3 regions of the Colwellia sp. MB02u-9 genome follow, and region 1 is predicted to be linked to each of the others. Evidence: predicted binding sites of a transcription regulator. Region 1 holds the regulator's gene; each other region holds the start of a gene.
The links. The regulator sigma-54, encoded in region 1, starts transcription at its own class of promoters, with help from an activator protein. The targets are predictions, from matches to a motif close to GTTGGCACGNNNNTNGNNT.
Positions count from the first base shown of each region.

Region 2: the regulator sigma-54 is predicted to act here: its motif matches at 3,452-3,470, upstream of H4J65_RS13055 (FlgO family outer membrane protein).
Region 3: the regulator sigma-54 is predicted to act here: its motif matches at 2,871-2,889, upstream of H4J65_RS04065 (PEP-CTERM sorting domain-containing protein).

Region 1 covers NZ_JACGVF010000100.1:201,899-210,114, reverse strand. Annotated here, with positions in the region: gene mgtE (magnesium transporter) at 1-220, opposite strand, end outside; gene H4J65_RS17100 (HPr family phosphocarrier protein) at 735-1,013, opposite strand; gene rapZ (RNase adapter RapZ) at 1,020-1,874, opposite strand; gene ptsN (PTS IIA-like nitrogen regulatory protein PtsN) at 1,881-2,339, opposite strand; gene hpf (ribosome hibernation promoting factor) at 2,369-2,656, opposite strand; gene H4J65_RS17080 (RNA polymerase factor sigma-54) at 2,693-4,198, opposite strand; gene lptB (LPS export ABC transporter ATP-binding protein) at 4,250-4,981, opposite strand; gene lptA (lipopolysaccharide transport periplasmic protein LptA) at 4,982-5,461, opposite strand; gene lptC (LPS export ABC transporter periplasmic protein LptC) at 5,493-6,059, opposite strand; gene kdsC (3-deoxy-manno-octulosonate-8-phosphatase KdsC) at 6,056-6,601, opposite strand; gene H4J65_RS17055 (KpsF/GutQ family sugar-phosphate isomerase) at 6,604-7,569, opposite strand; gene H4J65_RS17050 (calcium/sodium antiporter) at 7,586-8,216, opposite strand, start outside.
Region 2 covers NZ_JACGVF010000096.1:146,693-154,908, reverse strand. Annotated here, with positions in the region: gene H4J65_RS13080 (chemotaxis protein) at 1-431, opposite strand, end outside; gene flgA (flagellar basal body P-ring formation chaperone FlgA) at 615-1,307, shown strand; gene flgM (flagellar biosynthesis anti-sigma factor FlgM) at 1,382-1,696, shown strand; gene H4J65_RS13065 (flagella synthesis protein FlgN) at 1,723-2,154, shown strand; gene H4J65_RS13060 (LPP20 family lipoprotein) at 2,252-2,716, opposite strand; gene H4J65_RS13055 (FlgO family outer membrane protein) at 2,745-3,389, opposite strand; gene H4J65_RS13050 (flagella assembly protein FlgT) at 3,821-4,984, shown strand; tRNA gene H4J65_RS13045 (tRNA-Arg) at 5,112-5,187, shown strand; gene H4J65_RS13040 (hypothetical protein) at 5,566-5,715, opposite strand; gene tkt (transketolase) at 6,026-8,011, shown strand; gene epd (erythrose-4-phosphate dehydrogenase) at 8,107-8,216, shown strand, end outside.
Region 3 covers NZ_JACGVF010000070.1:98,827-107,042, reverse strand. Annotated here, with positions in the region: gene H4J65_RS04075 (PEP-CTERM/exosortase system-associated acyltransferase) at 103-912, shown strand; gene H4J65_RS04070 (ThiF family adenylyltransferase) at 996-1,886, shown strand; gene H4J65_RS04065 (PEP-CTERM sorting domain-containing protein) at 1,969-2,838, opposite strand; gene H4J65_RS04060 (PEP-CTERM sorting domain-containing protein) at 3,285-4,157, opposite strand; gene prsT (XrtA/PEP-CTERM system TPR-repeat protein PrsT) at 4,362-7,133, opposite strand; gene prsT (XrtA/PEP-CTERM system TPR-repeat protein PrsT) at 7,246-8,216, opposite strand, start outside.

The DNA.
Region 1 (8,216 bases):
CGTTTAACTCTTCGAGCACATCACCGTGGTGATCGGCATCAATAAGCTGCCAAAGCGCGACACGGCTTTTGCTTGGCGATGACTCTAATAATAAAGCGAGATCGTAAGCGGGCATGTCTTGCAATAGCTTGCGGACATGGACAAACATACCACTATCGAGGGCATCATTAACCTGCTGAAGGCGCTGATGATTGTATTCTTGTTTAGAACCTTCCGGCATATATTCACCTTTTGCCGTTGTAAAACGAAAACTGAAAATTATTAGGGATTGTTGAACTTACTTTAGTGCCGTTTGTTTAGTAGGTAGGCTCAGCAAACACATGATGTGTGGCTGGCTACATAGACGTATGAGCACGCCATAGCACTTGCAAACTAACACTATTATCTTTGGGTTTATCTAACACCACTGAAGCGAGTTCAATGTTAACCCAGCAAGTTAAACAGATCCTATTATGAGAGATAACTATTAAGGTTTTGTTATAGCAAATAAATAAACATAAGCGCCGATAGACTTGGACGGTAGTGCGACTCAGGAGACAAAGTTGAAAACGGGTATGCTTGAGTTATTTCGCTTGTTCTAAAGGCTTTAATGTAGCGCTAAATTGGCTAGTATATTATTTTAATCACTAGGGTTCGTTAATAATTATCCGCGTAGAGTTTACCGTAATCTAGCCATTTTAGCAGCTTTTTTATTGACTTAAGCACGTGCTTAGCAAGGAAGAAGTGCTCTGTTACTATTCGGCTTCATGAAATTTGTTACTAAAGAGTTGGCAAATTTCTGCTAAGGCTTGTTCAGCATCTTGGCCAGAGGCAATAACCTTGACGGTTTTACCTTGGGCGCCTGCCAGCAGCATTAGCCCCATAATACTATTCGCGTCTGCTCGGTTTTCGTCTAATTCAATAATGACTTTAGCGGTAAATTTTTGGCTTAATTGGGCAAGCTTAGAAGCCGCTCGGGCATGTAGCCCAAGTTTATTGATGATAAGTACATTACGGCTCGTATGTTTGCTCATCTTAGCTTACGTGCCTTCAACGGTTAAATCACGGTGGCGAGATTGCACATCTTTACGCTCTTTACGCATATTATTTGCCAGTAATTCGGCAATATAGACCGAACGATGCTTGCCACCCGTACAACCAATAGCAATGGTGATATAACTGCGATTATTACGTTCTAAGTGGGGTAACCAGGTCATCATAAAACTGTTAATTTGCCAAACAAATTTAGTCACAATGGGCTGGCTAGCAAGAAAGTCTTGTACCGGTTTGTCTAAACCTGTGTAGCCTTTTAGCTCTTTATCCCAAAATGGGTTAGGTAAAAAGCGGGCATCAAAAACATAATCAGCATCTTGTGGTACACCATGTTTAAAACCAAATGATTCAAACACAACCACCATTGAACCAGACGTTTTACCCAGAATTCGCTCTCTAACTAAGTCAGCGAGTTGGTGTGGTGTTAGTTGACTGGTATTGATGTATAAGTCAGCCCGACTGGAAATGGGCTCAAGTAATTTTTTCTCCAAGGCAATTGCTTGGTCTAGCGCAATATTTTGCTTGATCAACGGATGTAAACGTCGCGTTTCACTGAACCGGCGAATAAGGTCACTATCATCAGCATCTAAATACAGTATGCTCAATTCTACTGCATTAGGCAGGTATTCAATAATTTCGGGTACGTCGTTAGGATCGGCTGGCAGGTTACGAACATCGAGACTTACGGCAACATTTTCATAATCATTAATCACCGTATGGGTAAGTGCGGGTAACAAGTTGACAGGGATATTATCAACACAATAATAACCTAAATCCTCTAAAACACGCAGTGCAACACTTTTCCCTGAGCCTGAACGGCCACTTACAATAATTAATTTCATCCGTGTTTAACTCGCTTGTTGTATTAACTGAAACAGTTCTTGATTACTTTGGCATTTACGCACTTGCTTGCAAAATTGCTTGTTACGAAAAATTTTTGCGATACTTTGCAGCGTACTCAAGTGGCTCTGGCATTCTTCTTCAGGAACAAATAAGGCGATAAAAATATCAACGGGACGATGATCAACAGCGTCAAAATTAATCGCTTGTTCTGTGGTAATAACCACGGCAATAGGTTTCGTAGGCGTAGCATTTTCTAAACGGCCATGAGGTATAGCAATGCCATTACCTATGCCCGTTGAGCCCAATCTTTCACGCTTAACTAAGCTTTCTAAGAGCTGAAAAGTATCATGGCTGTCGAGTTTATCGGCGGCCAAGCGACTTAAATATTCTAATATACGTTTTTTACTGGCACCCGGTGCTGCACAAATAGTGCAGTCCGGGGTTAAGATGTCTTGCAACTTCATAAACTTCTAAGACCTATAGCGAAATGGCGCTAATGTTTGTTGATTTTGCCTTTATATTTCAAGATTTGGCGATCTAGCTTGTCAATTAATGCATCAATCGATGCATACATGTCACTATGTTGTGCCTTAGCATGAACTTCAGTGCCACTTAAGTGCACCGTTGATTCGGCAATCTGATTCTGTTTTTCTACCGTTAATACTACATGTACATTATTGATATGATCAAAGTGACGCTCTAGTTTTTCAAACTTGCCATTGACATAATCACGTAATGAATCGGTAACATCGACATGGTGTCCAGTAAGATTAATTTGCATATATTTCAATCCTCTTTATTGGCTGAATAAAACTGCCTACAATAGGCTTTTACGTTGATTTGATGGCGGTATAGAAAGTGACTCTCGATATTTGGCAATGGTACGCCTTGCCACTTGTATACCTTGTTCTGCTAAAATATCTGCCATTTTACTGTCGCTGAGTGGTTTTGCAGGTACTTCGGCAGCCACTAGCTTTTTAATTAATTCACGAATAGCCGTTGATGAACATTCGCCGCCGTTTTCAGTACTTACGTGGCTAGAAAAAAAGTACTTAAGCTCAAAAATCCCTCTAGGTGTGTGCATATATTTTTGCGTGGTCACACGAGAAATGGTTGATTCATGCATATCTACGGCTTCGGCAATATCGTTCAATACCATAGGGCGCATTGACTCAGGTCCGTGTTCAAAAAAGCCTTGTTGGCGTTGCACAATGCAATTTGAAACCTTTAAAAGTGTTTCGTTACGGCTTTCTAAGCTTTTAATAAACCATTTTGCTTCTTGCAAGTTAGAGCGAATAAATTGATTATCAGTAGATGACTTCATTGAACGAGACATAGCGGCGTATTGCTGATTAACCGATAGTTTAGGGGCAGTGTCAGGATTGAGCTCTACTGTCCAGCGGCCGTTTTTCTTTTCAACAGACACGTCTGGGATAACATATTGTTCTTCACTTTTGATGACGCTATCACCTGGACGGGGATCTAAGCTTTGTATTAGGCGAATAACTTCGCGTAATTGCTCTTCTTTCAAGCGTAATTTACGCATCAATTGACGATAATCACGATTACCGAGCAAGTCAATATACTCGCTGACGGCGATTTTGCTTTCCGCTAACCAAGGGGTATCTTTAGCAAATTGATTGAGCTGAATACGCAAGCACTCTGGAATTGAACGAGCGGCAACACCAATGGGGTCAAATACGTTAATACGCTTTAACACCACTTCAATCTCATCAAGTTCTACACCATCAATACCGACACTCTCTAAGATCTCTTCGGCTGAAACGGTTAAATAACCGGCTTCATCTATGGCTTCAATAATGGCAATGGCAATGGTTCTATCAGTGTCAGTAAAGGGCGTTAGTTCCATCTGCCAAATTAGATGGTCTTGTAATGAGTCTTTCGTTTCACCTTGATAAGTATAATCTTCTGAGGCATGGCCAACACCGCCACTACTAACACCAGCACTGAAGTTATCATCCCATGTGCTATCGCTGTTGAGTTCTTCGGGGATGTCTGTTTTTGCTAAACCTTCAGAGGAGCTAATTTCGTCTATCGAGGGAGTGGAGTCTTCGCTGCCATCAGAGGATGCTGCTGAGTTTTCGCCTACCGTTACCGAATATCCTGCTTCTAAATGGTCAGGGGTACTTTCTGAATTGTTATCGTGCGTTTCGTCAACTTCAAGCAAAGGATTACTTTCAAGTGCTTCTTGAATCTCTAGTTGAAGATCCAAAGTTGATAATTGCAACAGTTTGATCGCCTGCTGCAATTGCGGGGTCATCGTTAACTGTTGTCCGATACGGAGTTGCAGAGTAGGACGCATTTACGTTTTCTTTTCCCTATTCAAATTCATTAATTCAATTGGTTTTATTCACTATAGCGTGAATTGTTCACCAAGGTATACATCTCTTACATGTTGATTTGCAAGAATTTGCTTTGAATTACCTTCAGCGATAAGTTCGCCATGACTAACGATGTAGGCATGCTCACAAACATCAAGTGTTTCGCGCACATTGTGATCTGTGATCAATATACCTATGCCACGATCTTTTAAGTGTAGGATAATTTTTTTTATATCACCTACTGAAATCGGGTCAACACCGGCAAAGGGTTCATCCAGTAATATAAATTTAGGATCTGCGGCTAATGCCCGGGCTATTTCAACTCGTCGGCGCTCACCGCCAGATAAACTCATGCCTAAGTTATCTTTTATATGGCCTATGTTGAACTCTTCTAATAAATGTTCAAGTTTTTCTTGTCGCTCAACATCACTAAGTGATTTACGTGTTTGTAAAATGGCCATGATGTTGTCATGAACCGATAACTTACGAAAAATAGAGGCTTCTTGTGGTAAATAACCGATACCTTTTCTCGCGCGCTCGTGCATCGGCAGTAAGGTTATATCTTCATCATTTAAGACAATTGAGCCACTGTCGTTCTTTACCAAGCCAACAATCATATAAAAAGAGGTAGTTTTACCTGCGCCATTTGGCCCTAATAAGCCAACAATTTGTCCAGCGGAAACGTGCATACTGACGTTTTTAACCACTTTTCTGCCTTTATAGGACTTGGCAAGGCCGGTTGCTGATAATGTAGAAGTTGACATTTACTCTTGCTTATCCTTTGATTTTATAGGCAATTCAGTTTTGTTCTTTGGCTGTAATACGGTTTCAACTTTAGCATTTTCAAGGCTTTCGGCATTGACATATTCTGTGGCAAAATTGTAGGTGATTTTACTGCCGCTCACTTTACTGCCTTCTTGGCTAAGGAGAGCATTGCCTGAAATAACGACGGTATTCATACTCGGCTCATAACGGATTTCATTGGCTTGCAAATTGATTGGGCTACCATCTTGAAGCGTTTGTTCAAAGGTCGCTGGAGAGCCTTTGGCAATATAAATTTTGCTGTCACTGTTTTCTTGGGTGATAACCTGTACTAACTCGGCATGTATGGTTAGTGTGCCTTGAGAAATAATGACATTATCAATATAACTGAATATTTTATTTTTGAGATCGGCAGCTTGGCGTGAAGAAGATATTTTAATCTCTTGTTCTACGTTAAATTTTTCTGCACTTGCGACAGGCACTAATAATGCTAACGCCGTGAGACAATATAAGTTATTTTTTAATTTTTTTATAAATAGTTTGTACATGTTCGGTCAATGTCATCTGTGTTGTGTTTAAGTCTACAATTAATCCTGAGCCATACATAGTAAATCCTTTACCTAATATTAAGATAGTTTGCTCTGAGCTGATAATATTAGTTTTTAAGTCCATTTCTAAATTTTTACCATGCACTTCCTGTATCAAACTTTCTTTATCAGTGGCGATTAAACGTACGCGATTTGCTAATTTTACGCGATTGTTATTATACAAGGTGCCTTCATTGGCGGTGATTTGCCAAGTAGGTTTGTTGTTCCTTGGGTATAAGGTATAGCGTGGATATTCAAAGTGTGTGACCCCTAATTCAGCATAATGTTCCATGCGTTTTGCTTCTACATTATAAGATAATGCCCCAGTGGTTTTATAAACATCACTGTTAAGGTTTTCAGCAATAAATTCAGGGTTATTCGCGGTATCGAGAATGTTGCTGGTTTCTTCCTTCGCGCCATACCATTCAAGTAAGCCATAGGTGGTTAAGGCCAATAAAAATAAGCTTATACTAACAAGGTATATGCGATTCATACGCTTGAACCCGTTGCATCAGCTAAGGTGTTTTGGCTTTGCATAATAAGATCGCAAGTCTCGCGCACGGCGCCGAAACCACCTCGGGTATAGGTGGTGTAGTCACAAGATTTTAAAATGGCGGGGTGTGCGTCATTGACCGCAATACTAAAACCAACATAATTAAGGCAGTCAAAATCTGGCATATCATCGCCGATGTAAGCCACTTGTTCAGGCGCTAACTTTAATGCGGCGAGCATAGCTTTTAAAGCCGGTAGCTTATTTTCTTCACCTTGTACTATGTGCTTAACATTTAATGCACTCATCCGGGTTTGCACAATAGTTGAGGTTCTGCCCGTGATCACCGCTACATCAACGCCGCTTGCACCTAAGGCTTTAACGCCATAACCATCTTTAGTATGAAAGGCTTTTAATTCTTCACCATTATTACCTAAGTAAATACGACCATCTGAAAAAACGCCGTCTATATCACAAACAAAGAGTTTGATTTTTTGCGCTTTTTGCCAAACACTTGGCGCTACTTTTCCGTATAAACTGTTCAACTTTAGAGCACTCCAGATTTTAATAAGTCATGCATGTTCATCGCGCCAATGGGTTGGTTATTATCGTTAACAATAATTAAGCCGTTAATTTTTTTGTCTTCCATGATCTTTAATGCCTCAGCCGCCAGCATATCTTGCTTAGCCACTAAAGGGTTTTTTGTCATTACGCTGGTAATGCTATCTTGATGAATATTAATTTCTTCATCTAAAATACGGCGTAAATCACCATCAGTAAACAGACCTATTAAGCGATTGTTTGCGTCAACAACAGCGGTCATACCCAAGCCTTTGAGTGACATTTCAACTAAGGCATCTTTTATTTTAGCTTCTTGGCTTACTGTGGGCAGACGTTCGTCTTTGTGCATGATATCGGCCAAACGTAATAATAGCCTTTTACCTAAGCTGCCACCGGGGTGAGATAAGGCAAAGTCATCGGCAGTAAAGCCGCGCGCATTCAATAAAGCTACCGCTAGGGCATCGCCCATCACTAAGGTTGCTGTGGTGCTAGAGGTGGGTGCCAAGCCTAATGGGCAAGCTTCTTGTGCTACTTTTACACAAACATGGCTATCGGCAAGTTTAGCCAGGGTAGAGTCAGGATTACCCGTCATGGCGATAAGTTTTGTGCCGATACGCTTTAGGACCGGAATAATGGCTAAGACTTCGCCAGTTTCACCCGAATTAGAAATGGTCAGTACCACGTCATCAACAGTCACCATACCTAGATCGCCATGGCTTGCTTCACCCGGGTGAACAAAAAATGCGGGTGTGCCAGTACTCGCCAAGGTTGCGGCAATTTTGCCACCAATATGCCCCGACTTACCCATACCAATCACGATGACGCGGCCCCGACAATTAAACATTAACTCACAAGCTTGAACAAAGTCGTCGTCAATAAATTGCGACAATTGTGCAATAGCTTGCTGCTCAATGTTAATGACATTTAGGGCTAATTGTTTAAAGTTTTTCATTGCTATAAACCACTTGTTACCTGTTGATTTGACTAAAAAGTAGCACTTGATAACCAATAAATACGGCTAATAATAGTAACCCTTTCGCCCGCGTGATGCGAAACTTTCCACCTCGACTAAAACAAAGTATAAATAATAAGAAGGTTGTTGCCAGCATAAATGGCGCGTCACGCACCGCGGCGGCATTATCGATATCGCCTGGCGCAATTAAGCCAGCTAACGATAAAACCGCAAGAATATTAAAGATATTCGAACCAATAATATTACCGAGCGCTAAATCATCTTCTTTTTTAATGATGCTCATAATACTGGCAGCTAACTCAGGTAAGCTAGTACCAATAGCAATAACCGTTAAGCCGATGACTAAATCACTAATACCAAAAGCTTTGGCGATAAATATTGATGAATCAACCAGAAAACTAGCACTGAGCGGCAGTAGTATCATACCGACCACTAACCAGATTACCGATTGTTTGGTACTGACCCCATCAGGCACTTCTTGTTCTGCTTCTAAGACCATTTTATCGTCGATAGGGTTTTGTTTTGCACGCCTTAACGTGACGACAAGTAAGGTGGCGATATAAAGGACAAAACCAATAATCAGTATTAAGCCTTCATTAAAACTAAAGTTGCTGTTTGCTAGCATA
Region 2 (8,216 bases), on a different contig from region 1:
ACCAGTTCGTCGTCAATTTTGGTTACCGCCGTAAGGTAGCTTAACTTTCCCGCACCTTCTGGCGGCGGCATAATATCTTTCCAGCTCAAGGTTACAATGCGCTCTACACCGGCAACAAGAAAACCCTGCACAGTTCGGTTGTACTCAGAAATAATCACAAAACTGCTTTCTGTTTGCACAATGGCCGGACCACCCGTGGCTTTACTTAAGTCAATAACCGAAATAGTTTGACCACGAATATGAGCAACACCTTTAACAAATTTGTTTTGCTTAGGTATTACGGTCAACCTAGGACATGGCATAACTTCACGCACTTTAAATACGTTGATACCAAAACGCTGTTTACCAATGAGTTTAAATAACAACAACTCCAGTCGGTTCTGGCCAACTAATTGGGTACGTTGATTAACTGTGTCTAATATACTTGCCATAAAAACCTCTTTGGTGTGCCAATGAAAGTATAACAAAGGCACGATTCTTGATTGTTTTAACGTTTAAAGCACTAGCATTGCAACAACGTAAATACTTTGACGTTATTCGTGCTAAATTGTACTGAATTAAACTTAATTAAGTTGGACGTGTATTTTTATTTTCCTAGCAGTCAGATATAACTTATGAACAAATTAAAGATAGTAATAGCAATCACCCTTATTTATTTGGCCAGTATTAACGCTAGTTCAGCCATGACATTCGATCGTGATTATCTCTATAACTTCATCAAATCCTATGTTGAAGACAATGTCAGTTTGCCAGCACGAGGAAAACTGAAGATTGAAGTTTCTGAAATAGACCCCCGAATTACATTACAGCCTTGTTTATTACCATTGACGGCAAATATACCTGAAAAGCATATTGGTAGAAACGTAAATGTTAAAATTGTTTGTCCTGACGAAGAATCTTGGCAGTTGTATATCCCAGTAAAAATTCACACCATTGTACCTGTATTGGTAACGCAAATGCGAATAAGCAAAGGTACTTTGCTTAGTAACGCTAATATCGAAATTATATTTAAAGATAACGGGCAAATACGAGGCACAGTGCTTACCGACCCTAAAGTAGTGGTGGGTGCTCGCACAAAAAGAAACTTGTCTCAAGGTAGTGCTATTACTAATCAAAATACCTGTTTTGTCTGTAAAGGCGAGCCGGTGAATATTATTGCTAAGTCGGCACATTTTGAAATTAAGTCTTTTGGCATTGCCTTAAATGACGGCAGTTTAGGCGAAATTATATCGGTGCGAAATAGGAAGTCTGGTCGTGTGGTTCAGGGGCAAGTTAACGCTATTAACCAAGTGATAATTAATTTATAATAATTGCTTAAGTTTTCTGCTGTTTTGCCGATAAAAGGTTAGAAACCAATAACTGTTGTAAGTAGGATACAATAATGGCTATTAATATCAACAACTTGAATAACACCAATCAAGTAAAACAAAAACTTGAACAGCAAGTTCAGACCAAACAGCAAGTTAGCGAAAGTAGCAATGCCTCGCAACAAGCTAAATTGGCAACGCGTGATTCGGTATCTATTACCCCGCAAGCAAAACAAATGAATGAGCTGCAAAAACAAGCCGCTGATTCTCCTGTAGTCAATGAGAAAAAAATTGCTGAATTAAAGAGTGCTATTGCCTCTGGCGATTATAAAATAAATCCAGAAAAGCTAGCAGCAAGTATCGCCAATTTTGAATTTGAACTTGGCTAACGTGTTACTAAAATGGAGTACATTAAGTGTCTGAAAAACTAACACCGCAACAATTGGTTTCTCAACAATTATCGCAATTAACGCAATTAGAGACGTTATTAGACACTGAGAAAGATGTACTGCAACAGCAAAACCCTGATGCACTTATTCAGCTTACCGCAGACAAAAACGACCTGCTTTTGGCGATTCAGAGAATTGACAATGCCATTGGTCAAAGTTTTGAATTCAAACAAGAAAAACTAGCGGGCAAGTTCACCAGCCTACTATCAGATATCGAAGCCATTTTAGTGCGCTGTAAAAAACAGAATCAAATTAATGGCCTGATCATTCAGCAATCACAATTATCTGTAGAACGCATGAAGACCTCATTACTAGAGAATCATAACAAGTCATCCATGACCTATAATAGTAAAGGAAAAACCTCAGGCGGACTCAGTAGCTTAGGTATAAAAGCTTAGCTTTATATGTGTTAGGTTATCTACAAAAAAACCAGCAATAGCTGGTTTTTTTAATGGTACTAAAATACAGCGCAATTCAATGACGCTAGTAATAATGCTAGTAATATGAGATATGCTTTATTTCTTTGCGGTTAGATGTCGCGATATAAATTTCATAAACATCTTTAAAATCTAAACTCAACTCAGTGGTATAACTGTCACCCACCGGATAGCTTTTAACGACTTTTGCGCCACGAATAATGCCTCGTACTGATGCCTGTAATTGTTGATTATCAAGCACTAAATTAGACATGGTGGTGCTACCATTAATATTTTGACCATAAACTTGTTCAGCTAACTCCGCATAAGCAGCAATTTTTGAAGCTTTTATTGCCATTAGCATACGCTGGGTTTTGTTTTGAGAATTCTGCAAACTAATTGGTGCTTGCCCTATGGCGGTTAAGACAGGAAATTTTTCAGGTTTCACGTTTTGCCATTCCACCTGTTTATCAAACACCGAAGAACAGGCGCTTAACACTAAAGCACTTAAAAAAATCCCGATACCATAACGTAAAGTATTCATATTGACCTTAGACATTTGTTTGATAATATTACTTTTGTATCGCAATGGCACGTGCATCGTCAGCGAGTTTGGTACTGTCACGCAAGATCATGCCATCTTTCATTTTAACATTTTCATGGCGATTAAAATCATCACCAACAACCCAAGCAGGAATAAAAGACTGCGCCGTTGCCACCACAACTCGAGATTGCATGCCAATCATTCTTGCGTTGACTAACACCCCTTCATCTTGTTGCATCATAGTGCCTGTAACAACATAGTCAATTATCTGACGTTCGGGCAATTCTTTCCAATCGCGACTAAAAACATAATCACCATCGGCCGTTACACGAATATGTCCGGTAGTTTTAAAATCAATAACAACCAAGCCATGTCGTTGCATTTCATGGATAAAACTTTCTGACAATTGATTGCCTAACGAGTTAGTTGATTCTAAATTTTTCAAATCGACAAATGATGCAACAGCGATTGGCGTTTTAGGCGTAACAAAGGTGCTACTTTCCAGCATTTGATAGGCAAGACCTTTCACCACGTCATTTATCGCATGACGAGGTAACTTAAAACTGTCAATTTCTTGTTTATCGGCATAAGAAGATCGATAAAAATCGTCCTTGGTTGTCACAGAACACGACATCACTGTCGGTATTATTATTGCTATAAGCCAATTTTTCATTGAGCTCTCCTCAATTAATGCTAATGTCATAAAATTAATGAAAATAATTAATAAAAATATTAAAGCATGATCCGCGCCAATATTTTTATTTCACCTCAACTTGGCCTAAAGCATGGTAGATTAAACTATACTCGCAGATTAGCGGGCATAGTTTTATGCCTTATTGTTCTGCCTATTGTCACCTTTTTTTCAGCACTGATGCTTTATCACTTTCAAGACCCCTTTTTATCCAAGCGCCAGCTTTTGCCAAACCATATAGGATTTTTAATGCCTGGTAAAACCCTAAGGCTGCATCTCTATCAGTAACCTAATACCGATGAAACTAGCTTATTGGGCCGCTTTACTTATCTTGAGTTGAACTTTTCTTTGAAATAGGCACAAAACCTGCATATTTAAAAACAGAGATTGATTCCCTATTAAAAGAGACCTTTATGCGCTTAAGTTTATTTTGCCTTTGCTGTGCTATATATAGTAGCGCTAGTGTCGGACAATGGTATGTATCGCAAGGTGTGGCGAGCATAGTAAATGCTGATAACAAAACAGCAAAAACACAAGCCATGCACAACGCGTTGAAAAAAGCCTTACTGGTTGCCGGTGCTTCAGTGTCAAGTGTTCAACAAGTGGTTAATGGTTTACTGACCCAAGACGAAATTAGCATTCGTGCCAGTGGCAGTGTGAATTCATTAGAGTTGGTCAGTGAACACTATAGCGACGACTTGGTCACTGTCACCATTCGGGCTGATATTTTTCCACAAGAAAAAAAGTGCTTCGCGGCTGATTATAAAAAATCCATGCTGTTAACCCGCAGTAATATACTACACCGTGAACAAGCTAATATTGGTAACATCTACGCTATTGATAGCACCTTAATCCAACAACTCGCTAATAAAATACAGCAGCAAGGTATTTATTTGGAGACTAAACTGGCCTTGCAAACTAAAACAGAATTTTCACGTTATAACCAAAGCTTGCAAAGCCAAAGTTTAAAAAACTTAACCATGTCATTAGCCAACATGACAGATAGCCAGTATGTTCTGTTTTCAGAGATCCAAGATCTTTCTCTCGCCAATGACGAAAATAATAACTGGCAGTTTTGGCAAAAAAACGTCTATCAACGCCAATTTAATCTTGCCCTTTATATTCACGACGGTACCACAGGTGAAAGAGTTTTGGCTAAACACTATCAAAGCTCTGCCCCTTGGCAATTCGATAAGCGCAAACAAGTTGACGTTACTAGCCATAACTTTTGGCAAAGTGACTATGGCCAAAGCATTAGTCTGACCTTAGACAACATGGTCAGTGATATTGATGAGAACATGATGTGTCAGCCAACCCAGGGCAGAATTGTGCAAGTACAAGGTAACTCACTGACTTTTAACTTAGGAAAAAGACACGGGGTTAAAATAGGTGATGAATTTTCTTTGCTACATTTCAATAATTTTATCAGTGATGATAAGCGCTCTTATTCAGGTTTTAACATCAGCCCTTATAAAGTTATGGTAACTTCTGTGAGTCAAGACAGTGCCCGGGCTACCACCACTGAGCAGCACATATTAGACAACATCCAAATTAACGACTTAGCGGTAAGGTATTAGAAAGTTTGATCAAGGTTACAAATTATGACTATTAATTAAATAGTTATCCGCTGTAAAGTGTATTTTTTTGAATACTAATTTATAAAATAGCTGTAGCATAGGCTAGCACTATAATTATTTGCATCATGTCCTCATAGTTTAACTGGATAAAACTGCGGCCTCCTAAGCTGCTGCTCCAGGTTCGAGTCCTGGTGGGGACGCCAGTAATTATTGATACAAACTTTGCAGGTAAGCGCTTTATAACTATCGGTACTATAACTAGCGGTACTGAAATTTTATGGTGAGTTATTTTATCTAGCCTGATGTTTGGCTAAGACGCTGGTAAATAGCAAAAAATTAATCTATTGGCATTATTTTAAAGCGATCTGCGACTAGAGGCTGTCAACACAAGATAATATAAATTGTGTATGTCGTGTCAATTTCTCACACTTACTTGTTGACTTATTTTCAGTGTAACAGATTGTAAAATAAGTGATAAATAACGACCTACACCCTAGAGCATGCATCCTACCACCCTGATACAACTGACTTAGCGTACATAAAAAAACCCCGCAATTGCGAGGCTTTGATTATTAAATGCGCTAAATCACTAGTTCACTATCTGTTTGTTCTATTACAACGTCCTTGTTGTCTGCTGCTGAGCCAGTGCTCAACAATGCTGATATGGCTAATACTAATACTGCTAATATTACCGTAGTCAGCTTAATTCCACGTGACGACGAGCTGTTCATTATTTAATCCTATGTCAGCTTGCATGTTTTTATTAAGTTTTTATTTTTTTTTACATACAAGCCATCAACACTAAAGGATCTTAATTTTAATTTCAAGCGCTTACTCGGCCCATTCAGCTTTTATTGTCGATTTAATCACCAGATCTATTCACGACAGTTAACACGGCTAAGTAAGCCTTAAAGTATATAAATATAGCTAAGTTAAAAATAATCATAGAAAAATGCTAATAACATTTGCAGTTAAGGGGTAGTCTAGGCGAAAATAAGCGCAATTTATATCCCATCAAATCTTATAATAATTGGAGCAAATATGCCGTCGCGTCAACAACTAGCCAATGCAATTCGAGTTTTAAGCATGGATGCCGTGCAAAAAGCTAAATCAGGACACCCTGGAGCCCCAATGGGCATGGCAGATATCGCTGAAGTTTTATGGCGTGACTTTCTAAAACATAACCCGTCTGATCCACAGTGGGTTGATCGTGACCGCTTTATTTTGTCTAACGGCCACGGTTCCATGTTAATTTATTCACTATTGCACCTTACCGGTTATGACTTGCCGATGAGTGAATTAAAAAACTTCCGCCAATTACACTCTAAAACACCGGGTCATCCTGAATACGGCTACACGCCAGGCGTAGAAACTACCACGGGTCCGTTGGGCGCTGGTCTGTCTAATGCTGTAGGTATGGCAATAGCTGAAAAAACCTTGGCGGCACAGTTTAACCGTGACGGTCATAACATTGTCGATCACAACACTTATGTATTTTTAGGTGATGGTTGTTTAATGGAAGGTATTTCGCATGAAGTTTGTTCATTAGCCGGTACCTTAGGTTTAGGCAAATTAGTGGCCTTTTGGGATGATAACGGTATTTCAATTGATGGTCATGTTGAAGGTTGGTTCACTGACAATACCCCAGCACGATTTGAAGCTTACGGTTGGCATGTGATCAGCGATGTTGATGGTCATGATAGCGCGGCTATCACTGCTGCCATTGCCGCAGCAAAAGCCGTCACCGATAAACCTACTATGATTTGTTGTAAAACCGTGATTGGCTTTGGTTCACCCAATAAATCTGGTACGCACGATTGTCACGGCGCACCATTAGGCGACGACGAAATTACGGCAACGCGCGAATTTCTTAACTGGCCTCATGCGCCATTTGAAATACCGGCTGATATTTATGCCGAGTGGGATCAAAAAGAAAATGGCGCCACAGAACAAGCCAACTGGAATGATAAATTTGCCGCTTACCAAGCTGCTCACCCAGCCTTAGCCGCAGAATATGAACGTCGTGTGATTAAAGGTGATTTACCTGCCGAGTTTGAAGAAAAAGCCAATGCCTACATTTTAGCCTGTCAGGAAAAAGCTGAAAATGTCGCTTCACGTAAAGCATCACAAAACACCATTGAAGTCTTTGGTGCTATGTTACCTGAGTTATTGGGCGGCTCAGCCGATTTAGCCGGCTCAAACTTAACGCTTTGGTCTGGTTCAAAAGGCATTCAAGATGATGCGGCCGGTAACTACATTTACTACGGTGTGCGTGAATTTGGTATGAGCGGTATCATGAACGGTGTTTCATTGCATGGTGGTTTTATCAACTACGGTGCCACTTTCATGATGTTTATGGAATACGCTCGTAACGCGGTACGCATGTCTGCACTTATGGGTATTCAAAATATTTTCGTCTACACCCATGATTCAATTGGTCAAGGTGAAGATGGTCCAACGCATCAGCCTATTGAGCAGTTAACTAACCTACGTACCACGCCTAACATGGTGACTTGGCGTCCAGCCGATGCCACTGAGTCAGCTGTGGCATGGAAAAACGCTGTTGTTCGCCAAAATGCACCAACATCATTAATTTTTTCTCGCCAAGGTTTACCTGCATTAACACGTACCAGTGCGCAAGTAGCTGATATTGCTAAAGGTGGCTACATCTTAAAAGATAGTGTTGGCACACCAGAAGTTATTTTAATTGCTACCGGCTCTGAAGTGTCATTAGCGTTAAAAGCAGCTGAAAGCTTAGGTGATAATGTCCGCGTTGTTTCTATGCCATCAACCAATATTTTTGATGCCCAAGATAATGATTACAAAGCATCAGTATTGCCGCCAGCAGTAACCAAACGTGTGGCGATTGAAGCCGCACATACTGACTTTTGGTATAAATACGTAGGCTTGAGTGGCAAAGTTGTTGGAATGACCACTTTTGGTGAGTCAGCACCGGGTAATGTCTTACTTGAATATTTTGGTTTTACCGTTGAAAACGTAGTTAACACAGTAAACAGCCTAAACTAATCTCCTTTGCTACAAAAATGGCATTTATAGCCAGTTAACACATACTTAACTGGCTATCTCCTTTACTAAATTCGTGATCAATAAGAGCCAAAAACATGTCAATTAATATCGCTATCAATGGCTTTGGCCGAATCGGCAGAAATGTTGTTCGTGCACTATATGAAAACGGCAGCACCAACGAATTTAACTTAGTCGCTATTAATGA
Region 3 (8,216 bases), on a different contig from region 1:
TTCATAATCATTACATAAAATGGTAACTTAATTATATAGCTATACTAAGAACAACATAATTATCATCATGCATAACCGACTAAAAGTCAGGAACTAAAAGTAATGAATTGGAGCAAGAAGTTACTAAACGTGCCCGTGGTTGGAGCCATCACCAAACGCATTGCATCAATGAAAGTTAATCATGATGCAGTGGATATTTCTAAGCATTTCACCCAATTCTTAAAGCCTGAAATTGCCGATACTGATGAGTTACGCGACGAAGTGTTCCGCATTCGTCACAATGTTTATTGTGAAGAATTGGCCTATGAAAAAGTAAAAAATGGTGGTAAAGAACAAGATGAGTTTGATGCCCACTCGCTCTTCGCTATGATAAAACATAAGCCGTCGAATACCTATACAAGTTGCGTAAGAATGGTGACATCAGCCAACGAATCTGAACTACTACCGATCGAAAGATATTGCCCCAATGCCATACAAAACAAAGAACTACACCCAAGCAACTTTCCACGCCATGAAATAGCTGAAATATCTCGCCTTGCCGTAAAAGCTGATTTTAGACGACGTAAAATAGATAAATTCAATGGCTCAGCAGTCGGTACAATTAATGAACCCACCTACTCAGAAACTGAGTTACGTTGCTTTCCATTTATTGCCATTGGACTTTATATGGTCGGGGCGTCAATAAGCATTAAAACGGGCGTAAAACACGTGTATGTCATGATGGAACCAAGGCTAGCCCGCAGTCTGCGATTTGTCGGTATTAACTTTATCCAGCTTGGTGAAGCCATTGATTATCATGGTTTGCGAGCACCTTACTACATTAACTCATCGATTTTTATGAAAAATTTATCTCCTGGATTTAAAAGTTTATATAAAGAGATCGAAAGAGAAATTGGTAAAAGTTTAAAATAGTGCTCTCCCATATTAATGCTATTACTAAGATCAAAAACTGATACTAGCTTAATAAACCTAAATTTTAGTATAAAAGGATCCTCATGTTTAACTATGAAGAAGCATTCTCTCGAAATATCGGTTGGGTTACTCAGGAAGAGCAACAAAAACTTAGACACACCAAAGTTGCTATTGGAGGTTTAGGTGGTGTGGGTGGTGATCACGCCATAGTATTAGCTCGTTTAGGTATTGGAGATTTTCATATATCTGATCTTGATGATTATGATGTGGCAAACTTTAATCGCCAAGCCGGTGCTAACATGTCAACTTTGGGTCAAGCCAAGGCTGCAGTTATGGAAGATACCATTAGAGGTATCAATCCTGAAGCCAACATAAAAAACTTCAGCTCAGGCATTAATGAAGAAAATATGGATGACTTCTTAGATGGTGTAGATATCTACGTAGATAGTCTTGATATTTTTGTATTGGAGATCAGGCGCAAAGTATTCCGTCGTTGCTATGAAAAAGGAATTCCAACAATAACAGCAGCACCAATGGGCATGGGAACCGCTTTTTTAGTATTTATGCCCGGTAAAATGTCTTTTGATGAATACTTTGCCATTGTAGATCCTGCAGCAAATAGTAGTGAAGAAGAAAAAGCTCAAATTTTCAACGACAATATTATTCGCTTTGTTATTGGTGTGTCACCTTCGGTACAGCAACGCCACTATTTAGTGGATAGAGCATCGGTTAATTTCCTTAAGAAAAAAGTGCCATCTACCTGTATGGGTATATCCTTAGCTGCAGGAACACTCTGTACCAATGTATTAAAAATATTGCTAAAACGTGGTCACGTTATTCACGCACCTCATGGCATGCATTTTGATGCCTATAGAAATAGTTTGATTAAAACTTGGCGTCCTTGGGGTAATAAAAATTGGCTACAGCGCTTTATGTTTTGGCGAGTTAAAACGTTATTATCAGATAATAATTAACTTATTACTTATCCACTTTTCTTAAATTTAAAACATAAAAAAACCGCTTAAGCGGTTTTTTTATGTTTTACTATAAAGCTAATTATGATTTACGACGACGTGCAGCAGCAAGACCTAATAAACCTAAACCTAAAATAGCGATAGAAGTAGGCTCTGGCACAGAAAAGTTGATAGAACCGTTATGGGTACCACCAACGTTAGCGATGCCATTATTATAATCGACACTATTTAGAGGCCGTGTATCTTGTGAGGCATTAAAGTAAACGTTTTGACCTGGTACAGAAGAGTAATCTTTATAGGTACCTAGTTTTGAAACAAACACATCACCGGCATCAACGCCATTAACAGTAGTTCCACCAAAGTTAGTCATAGTGCCAGATAGAACCGTTGAGTTACCTGTATCGCCACCACCATTGACTTCTAAATCAAATAAGCGAATAAGTTCACTAACACTAGTCGTAGTGCCATCGTAATAATACATAGACACGGTACCCGAAGTGTAATCAAAACCAAAACCGTTCCATGTACCAGCTAAATCACTAAAACCAAAAGTTAAACCCCAATTGCCAAAACCATTATTACTTGGGCCACCAAAAGTGGTTGATGCAGGTTCAAAGTTATTCACTAAATTACTTGATATGTCAGATAAACTAGTAAAATTAGCATTTGAAACACCACCTGTAGATAAAATACTATCACCGGCACTTAATATACCGTCAGCGACACCAAAACTACCTGCATCAGTAATGGTTGAAGTTGACTGATAAGCAATTGACAACTGATCTAACCAACCTGTTGTATTTACACCCGCGGCTTTTGGGTTATTGGTACCATTACCACCAAAATCGTTACCTACATTAATATAAAATTGATCTGCTGCTGAAGTGCCTGCAAAAGATAAAGCAACAAGTGTTGTCACTACTTTTGTTATATTGGTTACTACTTTTTTCATGTTAATCCCTTATTGTTTAATTAGACTAAGAAATGCAAAAGTCAAGCCACAACACTTAAGGCATTGATTAATATCAATTAATTTAAATAAAGGTAATTAATTTTAGCTCTAGTGTTAATAAATTCGACACTCTTTATTAACACTAGAGCAAGCACAAAAAAGCTTATATCTGTAAGTCTAACTAAAATTATTACTCTCAGTTATTAAGTTTTCTTACTCAGCCTTTAAAAAATTTGCTTAGCTATCAAGATAAACTTCACTTTTTCGGTGATAAATAACCCACGAACAAAAAGCTAAACTTAGTATTACATATTACACAAGCTTAAAGAATAGTATTAACACGCTATAACATAATACTTAAATAGTATAAATAAGTAGTCTGGATACATAAAAAACCGCCTTGCGGCGGTTTCATTAATTGTAGATTCAAATAATAATACGCAAAGTTATTTAGCTTTACGACGCTTGGCTCCTGCAAAACCCAGTAAACCTAAGCCTAAAATAGCAATAGAAGCAGGCTCTGGTACTTGAGAGAAATTGATAGAGCCATTATGACTAGCGGCAAATTCAGCTTGTCCACCTGCAAATTGAAGAGCACCTATGGCTTGAGTATCTTGTGAGGCATTAAAGCTAACTATTTGATTATTTGGTGGCCCACTTAGCTCACCAAAAGATCCTAAAGCAAAATTAAATACATCAGCGGCGTCAACACCATTTACTGAAGATAGCGCGTTAAAATTGACTAACTGACCATTTAAAACCGTGGAATTACCAGTGTCACCACCACTTGATACTTGTAAATCAAACAGTCTTACAAAACCAGCAAGGTTAGTCATCGTATTATCATAATAATACATAGATATCGTACCAGAAGTATAATCAAATCCTGAGCCATTCCAAGTGCCGGCTAAATCAGGAAAACCAAAAGTTAAACCCCACTGAAGTGGACTAGCAGGACCAAAGCCATTATTACTTGGGCCGCCGAAGGTGGTTTCTGACGGTTCAAAGCCATCAATCAAGTTATTACTAATACCGGTTGGGTCAACAAAGTTACCGTTATTTACACCGCCAGCAGATAATATTGTATCGCCAACTGATAAAGCATTTGCCCCACCAACGCCACCATCAGTGATCACAGATGTAGATTCGTACAAAAACGATAGTTGATCTAACCAGCCGGTTGTATTCGGGCCATTGGCCGTATTTGCATTCCCGCCTTGATTAGAACCTATATCTATATAAAATTCGTCAGCGGAAGCACTGCCGGCAAAACTTCCGGCTATAGATAAAGCGATTAGTGTTGAAATTAGTTTTTTCATTTTCTTTCCTTATAAATGTGAACTAATTTGCAAAAAAGCTGAATATGCAAAAAATTATTCGATAACAGTAGTATTACCAACTAGAAACTTGCATAAAACAAACCAACATGGCAAATCGCTGTTTTATTAGTTTTTTTTCAATCACAAAAAAAATTATATCTTCATTATGTAAAAAAAACTGACACTTTAAAGAAAGAGTTTGAGTTATATTTCCCTTTTCACCCGTTTAAGACGGCTCAAACTATCTGATGATAATGTTGATTCATTGAGCTGTTTTAATAATTTTTTAGCATCCTGCTTTTCATTATTGCTCAGCAATGCCTGAATATAATGTAAGGTATAATTACTATTGCTTTGCTCTGCTTCATAAGATTTTTTAAGATATATTAAAGCCTGCTTACTTTCCCCAGCGGCTAACAAGATCACTCCAAAAGTATTTTGCACAATAGGCTCATCAGGCGCTTCATTTATCGCAAGGGTCGCCTGTGCCAACGCTTGTTTTGTATTGCCTTGTGCTAACAATGCCCAGGCCAAATTATTTGAAATAGCAAAATGGTCATTTGTTCTCTTAAGTAACTGATTATAAATAACAATAGCCTCAGCCAACTGCTTTTGCTCAGAATAAAGCTCTGCCTGCTTTAACAAAATAGCTACGGAAATATCTGACTTAACACGATTGCTAACCTCATTAATAATCTCAATTGCCTGTTCTACTTGCCCAAGGTTTTGCATAGATTGTACAATTTCAAGGATAACTTCTTGAGAATTTACTTGCTTATATATTGGTTGGAGAAACCTTATCGCATCTTGATAATTTTGCTCCATAAATGCTACTTTGCCTTTTAAACGCTTAATTTTAAGCGCTACTTGTGGGCTGCTAGCTAAGCTTGCTAATATTTTCTTTGCTTCAGGCAATTTATTGTTAGCTAAATAAAACGCAACCAAGTCTGTTTGTGCAACAAAATCATTAGGCTGTAACTTTACGGCCTGTATTTGTGATTGCAGAGCATTAAATTTATCCCCCATTTCATTATAAATTAAGGCTTTGGCAAGATAAGCTCTGGGTTCTCTATCCTGAAACTGAATGTAGGCATCTACTTGATTGAGCGCTGACGCATAGTCTTTGTGGTACATGTAAATTTTTGCTAATAATAAATTCAAACGTAAATCAGTTGGGTGTTGTAGCAAAGCCTTCGCTAAAATATTTTCTGCCTCATTAAATTGCTGCTGAAATACAAAATATTCAGCTAAAGCTAGACTAGCTGTAGCATTACCCGCAGAATTAGTAATATTTGATTCAAAGAATAATTTAATTTCTGCTTGATAAGTACTGTTGGTGACATACTTTAATAAAGCGTTTATGGCATGAACCTGATCTGGGTCAATAATCAGAATTTCCTGATAATAACCAATAGCGGCCTCAAGGTTATTTTTTTGCTTCGCCAAATCAGCCAATGAGTATAATGCACCCACTTGCTTATTATTTAACCCCACCACCTTTTTAAGCTCTATTTCTGCTAGATCATATTTTTCTTGGCGTTTAAATATAGCCGCCATTAAGCCATAGGCTAGCTCTTCATTGCGTTTTTTAATACCATTAGTGATTTCAATCGCTTGTTCGTAATTTTTTTCATCAATCAGTTTCAGTACTTTCATAGCTGCTATTGTGTCTTCGTCAGGGTTCTTTTCAAATGCAGCCTCAAAAAAAGCACCTGCAGAATCATCATTATTCAGTAATTTTTGTATACCCATTTGAAAATCTATAAAACCATCTTCAGGTGCTATAGTGGATGCTTTTGAGAGCAATCGTTCTGCAGTATCCACCCGTCCCAAATTAAATAGCTCTTGAGCAGATGAAGTTAATAATTCGACATCTAGTTCCTCTAATGGAGCCGCTGATAATGCCGCTATATTTTCATCAACATAACCCAGTTGTAATCGAAGACTATTTAATAAGCGTTGTGCTGGATGTTTTAGTGATAATTGATCTTTAATTTTTACTAAATGAGAGTAAGCCAGTTCTGGTTCTTTGAGCTGGTATGCACTTATACCAGCAACCACTCTTGAAATGAGTAAATTATTATTTCTTTGTAAGGCTAATTCAGCAAAATGTTTGGCTTGTGCATAGTCTTTATCGACGAACCTGATCTGCGATTTTATTTCGTTACCTAGAGGCTGAGATGGTAGGTTTTTCAATATCACGTCGACTTGCTTTTCGGCCGCTTGATAATCTGAGGCTTTAGTTAATGATAATGCGAGCATTAATCTAGAATAAAGATCTTTGGGATGAACCGCTAAAAACGCACCATACGCTTCTGCCGCTTTGCTCATGTCATCTTTAGCAAATAGAAATTGTGCCTTAGAAATAATAGCAATGTCTAGTGCCGGAGGTGAAGACATCACTTCATCAATTAATTGCAGCGCATTGTCATAATCATTGTTTAAACCCGTAGCCCAAGATTGACTTACTTTTGTATACGGTGACTCAATATTATCTGAAATTATTTTTTCAAAAACAACTTTCGCAAAATTAACCTCGCCATCACGAATATAAGAAAGACCTAAATATGTTCTTGGAATAATCAGAATATTGGCATCTACCGATAAATTATTAGCTATTAATTCGCTAATAGCGCTACTATTATTTAAGTGATAATACACTTGGGCTAATAAAGGTAAAACAACCATATTTTTATTACCTAGCTCCAAGACCCTATCAAGCTCTTTTTCAGCCAACAACCAGATGCCCTCTTGTAGATACGTAATACCTAATAATAGTCGAGCTTCAGAGTTTTTCACGTCAAGTTTCAGCACATTTTTAAGGCTGATAATCGCTTCGTTATTCTTCCCTTCTTTTAGAGATGCCTTCGCGGCAGCAATATATTCTTCTGGTGTGTAATTGTTACCACAGCCTAGAAGTAACATTATTAATGTTAAAGCAACAATAACTTTTTGAGTGTTTTTCCCTAGTAGCATTATCCTATCCTTTTGTATTTAAATAACAATTATATATTTCGCTAGGTTTAATTTTTAATTTGAAAATAGAGGTTAATTCACTATTATTCAAATTTTAAATAAAATTAACTAATTAATTACTTTTCGCTAAAGTTATAAGTGAATTCTTTCTCTGCCTAGTGCCACTATTATTAGCTACCTTTTGTAATACATCCAATGCCTTTTGGCTTTCGTTAATACTGATTAATACCTCTGCATAATTAAGTGCGATACTGATATCTTGGCCATTACTTATTTTGTATGCTTTTGATGACGCCTTCCATGCACCCAAGCTATTCCCAGTCTTAAGTAAAACCATCCCTCTTGTATCTACAACATTTGGATTTTCAGGGGCAAGATCCATTGCTTTCTTAGAATGTAATAACGCTGTTTCTAATTCACCTTTTTCTATATTTAACCAAGCTAAGTTATTTAAGGCTATAATATTATTGGGCAGCCTAGTTAATATTTTTTCATAGTGACTAATCGCTTTATCTGGCTGGGTTTGTAAGTATAAATTAGCCAACTGTGCACGCACTTTGTCATCTTTTTCATTACTGACAAGATGCGACTCTAGACTTGTAATTGCTGCATTGGCTTGATTATCACCCTGCAGTGAACTTGCCAAGAGGATAATATTTTGACTGGATGGAAAGTGGGTGTAATACGCTTTTAGCAGCGGTATTGCCTGTGCATAACTTTTCTCTAATAAATAAATTCTGCCTTGAAAACCTTGGCTAAGCTTTTTGTTCATTCCCTCACTTTCTAACTGGGTATAAAAGTCTTTAGCTTCGCGTAATAATTTTTCCTCAAGCAGTAATTGCATTTTCGCCATTTTAAGCATTTTATTATCTTTATGTGGCCCAGCAAGCGATTTGTTAATCAGCACGAGTGCCCTGTCTGCTTGCTGTTTGTTAACAAATTGCTTTACCAATAACAAAACTGGCTTTATATGGTAAGGATTTGTTTGAAGCCAATCCTCGAGTAGTCGTTGATAATTAATGTCATTATCCTGCTTTTTTTGTACAAAAAGCTTTAGCTGCCATAATTTTTTAGGTGACGTTA